Regions from separate parts of the Sporosarcina sp. resist genome, predicted to be linked through region 3. Evidence: riboswitches for the same ligand, from Rfam matches in the RefSeq annotation. Region 3 holds a riboswitch; each other region holds the start of a gene.
What was found. Region 3 has a riboswitch for cobalamin ahead of mmgD (citrate synthase). Riboswitches for the same ligand answer to the same signal wherever they lie in the genome.
Positions count from the first base shown of each region.

Region 1: linked by a shared signal. The riboswitch ahead of H7992_RS21375 (ABC transporter substrate-binding protein) and the one ahead of mmgD (citrate synthase) in region 3 are both predicted to bind cobalamin.
Region 2: linked by a shared signal. The riboswitch ahead of H7992_RS00140 (hypothetical protein) and the one ahead of mmgD (citrate synthase) in region 3 are both predicted to bind cobalamin.

Region 1 covers NZ_CP060287.1:4,479,789-4,482,122, reverse strand. The annotation lists gene argS (arginine--tRNA ligase) at 1-400, shown strand, start outside; cobalamin riboswitch at 1,040-1,225, shown strand; gene H7992_RS21375 (ABC transporter substrate-binding protein) at 1,344-2,306, shown strand; gene H7992_RS21370 (FecCD family ABC transporter permease) at 2,299-2,334, shown strand, end outside.
Region 2 covers NZ_CP060287.1:31,131-33,464, forward strand. The annotation lists gene H7992_RS00135 (hypothetical protein) at 1-67, shown strand, start outside; gene H7992_RS00140 (hypothetical protein) at 983-1,210, opposite strand; cobalamin riboswitch at 1,475-1,667, opposite strand; gene H7992_RS00145 (MFS transporter) at 1,809-2,334, shown strand, end outside.
Region 3 covers NZ_CP060287.1:1,635,776-1,638,109, forward strand. The annotation lists cobalamin riboswitch at 957-1,156, shown strand; gene mmgD (citrate synthase) at 1,395-2,334, shown strand, end outside.

The DNA.
Region 1 (2,334 bases), 2.2 Mb from region 3:
TCTAGCGATTTCTCAGTCGAATGAAAACCCTGTGTACTACGCACAATATGCGCATGCACGGATTTCATCAATCTTGCGCCAAGCTGATGAAAATGGCATGGCTGTATCTGTGGATAATGTTTCTTTACTGCAAGCTGAAAAAGAGTTGGAATTACTGAAGAAAATCGGTGACTTCCCGCAAGTAATCAGTGATGCAGCGAGAATTCGTTCACCACACCGCGTTGCAACATATATCCAAGAACTAGCGGCTACATTCCATAGCTTCTATAACGCAGAAAAAGTATTAGATCCAGACAACCGCGAATTATCGGAAGCACGTCTGGCACTAATTACAATCACACGCACAACAATTGCAAATGCATTGAAACTTATTGGTGTTTCTGCTCCAGAAAAGATGTAATAAAATTGAACGCCATACTTGAGAGATTGTTATCTCTCAAGTATGGCGTTTTTCACATGCAGATATTCTCTCTATATATGTTGAACAAATGAATACGATGCATGCTCTTTTACAAGGGCTTTTGGAAGGCCGCTGAATAAGTCCAACTACCTGGAATGAATTAGAAATCCTGCTAATATCGCTTCGACGCTTTGTGGATGCCTCCCGCGATAAGCCAGAAAGAAGACCGCTTTCAGTCTTATCGCTCCGGCTACCACGAAGGCGTGCCTTCGCTGGATTGTCTATATAATAGAATGCACATTGCATTGTCGGGGAAAAGACCTGTAGCTCGTAGTATGTCTTTCTTCAATGAAATTAGTATAAAATAGTACTCACATTATAATCTCAGTCCAAACTCATGGCGAGAGGCATCCCCAAAGCGCCAAGCGATCTGTAATCCACACGCCGAACTACAACTCTTCCGATTAATGTACACTCTAGCGCCAAGCGATCTACAATCCACATTCCGAATTAATACTCTCTCATCATCGAGCGACACAACAGATTCAACGGGATTCTTTAATTCAACATATCTAAATCTACAAATCTCCCTCACTATCGACACAATAAAAATTTGTAGTATACTGAAAGTTGTACAAAATACATACCAAACATAAAGGTGCCCCGCATTAAAAACGGGGTTAAAAGGGAAGTCGGTTCAATGCCGGCGCGGTCCCGCCACTGTAAGTGTGAGTTAGTCGCAATGTGTCACTGGAAAAAGTTCCGGGAAGACGCGGCAAGCCTTGAACACGAGCCAGGAGACCTGCCTTTATGGATCACACGTACCCTACGAGGATAGGATTAGTGAAAATCGACGTCACTGTGCGTCCAGATTTTTACTCAGCTTATTCCTCCGTAGCAATTACGGGGGATTTTTATTTGGAACAAACAGGAGGAAAACAACATGAAAAAGATTTGGCAATTAGGATTAACGGCATTTTTGGCAGTATTCTTGCTCGCAGCATGTGGAACAGCTGCTACACCAGATAAGCCGAAAGTAGATGGAACACCGGAAGCGGAAGTGGTCAAAGCTGACTTCCCGCTTACGCTAACGGACTCGGTTGGCAATGAAATTACCCTGGAAACTGCACCGGCAACAATCGTTTCTATGGTGCCAAGCAACACGGAAATATTGTTTGAACTAGGTCTTGCGGATGCGATTGTCGGCGTCAATGACTACGATGATTATCCAGCAGAAGCACTTAAAAAAGAGAAAATCGGCGGCCAGGATTTCAACGTCGAAAAAATCGTTTCCATGAACCCTGAAATTGTTTTTGCACATGAATCAGGACTTGGAAAAGGCAAAGAAGGACTGCAACAAATTCGCGATGCAGGAATCCCAGTCTTTGTTGTGAAAAATGCAGCGAGTTTCGAAGAAACGTACACAACGATTGAAACAATCGGTCAAGCGACTGGTAAAACAGTAGAAGCAGAAAAAATCATTACGGATATGAAAGCAAAAGTAGAAGAAGTATTGGCGAAAATAGCAACAGTCGACAATAAAAAAACAGTTTTCGTTGAAACATCACCTGAGCCAAACATTTACACACCAGGAAAAAATACATTTATGGATCAAATGCTAGAAATGATTGGTGCTGAAAATATTGCTGCTGATCAGGAAGACTGGTTTATGATAGCTCCGGAAGAAATTATTAACCGTAATCCAGATGTAATTATCGTGTTGTATGATATCGAAACGGCAGTTGCAGACGTTTATGCACGCCCAGGTTTCGATACGATTACGGCAATTAAAGAAAAAGCTGTTGTTCAAGTTAAAGAGAATATCACTAGCCGTACAGGCCCCCGTCTTGCTGAAGGGCTTGAAGAAATAGCAAAAGCCATCTACCCTGAGGCTTTCGGTGAGTAAATCCAGCGTTGCCTACATCGTTTCCGCC
Region 2 (2,334 bases), 1.6 Mb from region 3:
GAAAGCGTTGTATCATGCGGATGTAAAAGACGGTGGTACGCATCAGAGGAATTATCAGGAACTGTAAGTACATTAAAAGCGTGGAAAGTCTATTATGACTGCCACGTTTTTTTTGATGCCTTTTTCACTGGATCATTTCCAGTCCGCTTTCGGCGAACTATTTATAACATCTTTACCGATGGGCAAGTGTGGCTAGGAATTGCAGTTCATTGCTCCTAGATAATCCTGTCGCATCCCTACACATCAAGACATCTCGGTAATCATATAGAGGTCGTTCAATTCAAAGCAATCCAAAGTAATTGTACAAGAAGCGGCTATATATGTTGAATTAAAGAATCCTATTGAATCAGTTGTGGTGCTCAATAATGAGAGAGCTGTTATTCGGGTTGTGGATTGTAGATCGCTTGGCGCTTTGGGGATGCCTCTCGCCCTAAGCCTGGATTAACGCTTCGCATCCAGTCTTACGGCTTCGGCGACCCCTTTGCCGCGCCTGCGCTAGGTTATTCATTATCGAGAGAAATGTCATTTTGAGATGTATAGGGCGAGATTGTAAGGTGATTACTAGTTGCTACTATAAAAATTGAAATAAAGAATTCCATTGAACCGCTACGGCGCTAGGAGATGCCTCCCGCCATAAGCCAAGCAGCTTCGCCGCCAGTCTTATGCCCCTGTTAAGGCGCCTTCGCTCAGTATATATACCGAATTCAACATATATAATTATAGTCAAGAAAGACGCAATCCAGGTTGCAGATTTCATCCCAGATAATGAAATGCGCTTTCTCAAATAGAACACCCAGCGCAGGCGCGACTTCGCGGGAGGCATCCACAAAGCGTCGAAGCGGTATTGGTAGGAATTCTAATTTGCTCTAATTATTAGGGCTTTTTCAGTGGCCTCCCAAAAGCCCTTGTAGCGTAAACGCCGTATTCATTTGTTCAACATATATAGTGTTGGATTCAGTTATTTACTGGTTGTTTTTTCAGCTTAATCTTCTGGTGAACCGATTACTTCGTGTTTGATTTCATCGAATGCTTTTTGGAGGTTACGTGAATAAAGGTTTTTTTCCTCTTCGTTTATAGTTGTTGTTTTTCCAATCTGTTCTTCGTAATAAGAATAGGTTGAAGACAGTGATTGTGATTCGCTTATGATGAGGTTTGTCATTAAGACATGTTTGAATGCGTCCAGATAATATTCTTTTGTTCCAAGTTTCATTGGCTAAAATCCCTTTCTTTTATGGAAATAAAAAAGCATCTTCCTAGTTAAACGTAAGGAAGATGCTAGTATGCGTAAATTTGTATGGTCGCTTGTTGCCGTAACGAATGGTTCGTAAACAGAAGTACACTATTGACTGCACAGTGAAATAAGAGGTATTGAGTCCTCTTATGTTTCTTTTGTATTACGTTCTTTCGTACGGCGGCTTTTACAAGAAATTGCTCGATCATAGCCGCACTTAACACCTCCTATCCGCGTAGGGAATTGGTGTGTACTGAAATAGGCAGGTCTCCTGGCTCATGATCATCGCTTTCTTTTCCCTTCCCATTCGTAACGAACAGTGGATTTGAAAAGAGTACTCCCATTTACAGTTGCGGGACAGCGTCGGTTTTTCACCGAACTTCCCTTTTAAGCTTTTATACAAACGTAAAAAAGCACCTAATTTCTACACGTTATTCAGTTGTGCTTTTACTATAACATACATATTGTCTGACTTAACACGATTGCTAAACAAGGGGTTCATTAATGGCCCATTACCGCAAATTTGGACAAGAAAATGTCTATCCCTCTTACTATAATCAAGCTGGGGGGATAGAAAATGAATAAAATAAAAACAACAGATCCATATCGAGTTTACATTTCTACATGCTTCTTATCACAATTATTTTTCACATTTATATTTACGGTGAACTTGTTGTACCATGTGCAAACTGTAAAGCTTGATCCGCTTCAACTTGTGTTAATTGGGACCGTTTTGGAGCTTTCCGTTTTTCTTTTTGAGATTCCAACTGGGGTTGTTTCGGATTTGAAAAGTCGGAAGTTATCTTTAATAATTGGGTATATATTAATAGGAATCGGTTTTTTAATTGAAGGGGTATTTCCCTATTTTGTAACGGTGCTGGTGGCTCAAATTGCATGGGGGATTGGCTATACCTTTACTAGCGGCTCTCAGCAAGCCTGGATTGCAGATGAAATAGGGGAGGAACGTGCTTCACTAGCGTTTATAAAAGGGGCAAAGGCCGGTAATCTTGGACAAATTATAGCTATTCCGCTCAGTATTTTAATGGGCTATTTTATGATTAACCTACCAATCATTATCGGCGGGCTATGTATGATTGGATTAG
Region 3 (2,334 bases):
AGTACTTGGAATGAATTAGGATTCTCACTAATACCGCTTCGACGCTTTGTGGATGCCTCCCGCGATAAGCCAGAAAGAAGACCACATGGGAGGGATTGAACTGCATCCCTCCTTAGTCTTATCGCTCCGGCTACCACGAAGACGCGCCTTCGCTAGAAGGTCTATGTGAGAAAGAGCTTTTCATTATCTGTGATGCAATTTGCAAGTTGGAGCACGTCTTTCTTGAATATAAGTAGTATCAACTAGTAATCACCTTATAATCTCAGCATATACATCTCGAAATTACATTTCTCTCGATAATGAACACCCTAGTGCACGCGCGGCAAAGGGGTCGCCAAAGCGCCAAGCGCTCTACAATCCACACCCCGAATTAAGAGGAAACTGAAAAAGTTCTTTTTTATAGTAAGAACTAGTTGATTGTAGTGAAGAGCGGCGACTCCAGCGGGAACAGCGCGAGCTGAAGACCCCGCAGGAAGAGCCGTTACGCAGAACGGCTTTTGCGAGCAAAAGCGTTAGCGTTGGGAGCACGGGGCAAGAATGCCTTAATTTCTGCCAAGAACGCAGAAATACGGCCAATCGAACCCTTTGCTGTTCGATTGGCTGAAGCCGTGCCCGCGGAAAGCGTCCGCTCGGAACGGAAATCAACGGGATTGAAGGAAATCGTACTTTTTCAGTGGCCTCCGAATTAAAACGCTCTCCTTATTGAGCGCCACGGAAGATTCAATGGGATTCTTTAATTCAACATATATAGTATGTAAATGGGGATTGAATACACGTTTCCCATTTATGTAATAGTAATGATAAGTGATGAAAAATGAAAAGAGTATCCAATTATTGTTTACGCATTCTTGAAGTCGGTATACTTAATGCCTCTCTGAAACAATAGAAATTAGATATGAATAAAGAATTGGAATATTTAAAAGTTTGTGTTATAGTCAAGGGGATATTTCGATAATTGAATATGTGTAAAAATAGGTGCGGATTAATACTGATGTATTGGTCTGCTTAAAAGGGAAGTTCGGTGAGAATCCGACGCTGTCCCGCAACTGTAAATGGGAGCGATTTCGTTTAAACCACTGCTTTTTATAAAAAAGTGGGAAGGTACGAATAGCAATGATCATTAGCCAGGAGACCTGCCTCTTTTTATAACACATGTTGACCTACGAGGATAGGGGGTGTTAAGGACGCGCGGATGAGCTATGCCTATTTTTAGCAGGCAGCTTTCTTTTAGTTGGGATTCTGGCGCTCTTTAACAACTTCTCTTATGAAGTTGTTTTTTTTATGGTCAGAAATAAGGGGAAGCGCTGCGAACAGATACAATAGGATAATTTTTGGTGAAGTGAAAGCGTTTACAAATCTCAGAGTCATAACCATTCAGATTGGGGGAAAATAGTATGACGAATACACTTACATTTTTACCAGGACTTGAAGGCGTGATTGCCACTGAAACATCCATTTCGCTGCTCGATACGGAATTGGGTCAGATTATTATCAAAGGATACGATTTAATCGAGCTTTCAAAAACAAAAGGGTATCTTGATATTGTCCACTTGCTAATGGAAAATACCTTGCCGTCTGATACTGAAAAAGCAGGTGTGGCAGATAAATTGAAAAAAGAGCATGGTGTGCCAGAAGGTGTCACAAAGATTTTGCAAGCATTGCCTAAAGAGACACATCCAATGGACGCATTGCGAACTGGGATATCTGCTTTAGCGGGCTATGATAAGGAAATTGATCAGCACACTCTAGCTATCAATAAAAAAAGAGCTTACGAGTTACTTGGCAAAATTCCGGAAATAATTGCGAACAGCTTTCACATTTTACAGGAAGAGGAACAAATCCTTCCGTTGAAAGAATTGTCATACAGTGCTAATTTCCTTTATATGATTACGGGGAGGAAACCGACAGAGTTGGAAGAATCTATTTTTGACCAGTCGCTACTACTTTATAGCGAGCACGAAATGCCAAATTCCACCTTCACCGCAAGGGTAATTGCCTCGACGTTTTCGGATTTATATGGTGCATTGACTGGAGCGGTTGCTTCTTTAAAGGGCTATTTACATGGAGGAGCGAATGAAGCAGTCATGAATATGCTTTTAGAGGCTAGTTCTGTTGACGCATTTGAATTGTTATTAGAAAAGCGTTTACGTGATAAAGAGAAAATTATGGGGTTTGGTCATCGAGTCTATATGAAAAAGATGGATCCAAGGGCCTTGGTAATGAAGGATGCGTTAAAGGAGTTATGTGCGCTAAAGGGTGACGATCTCCTTTACCGGATGTGTGAGGCGGGAGAAACCATAATGGAGAGAGAGAAAGGACTTTATCCAAATCTAG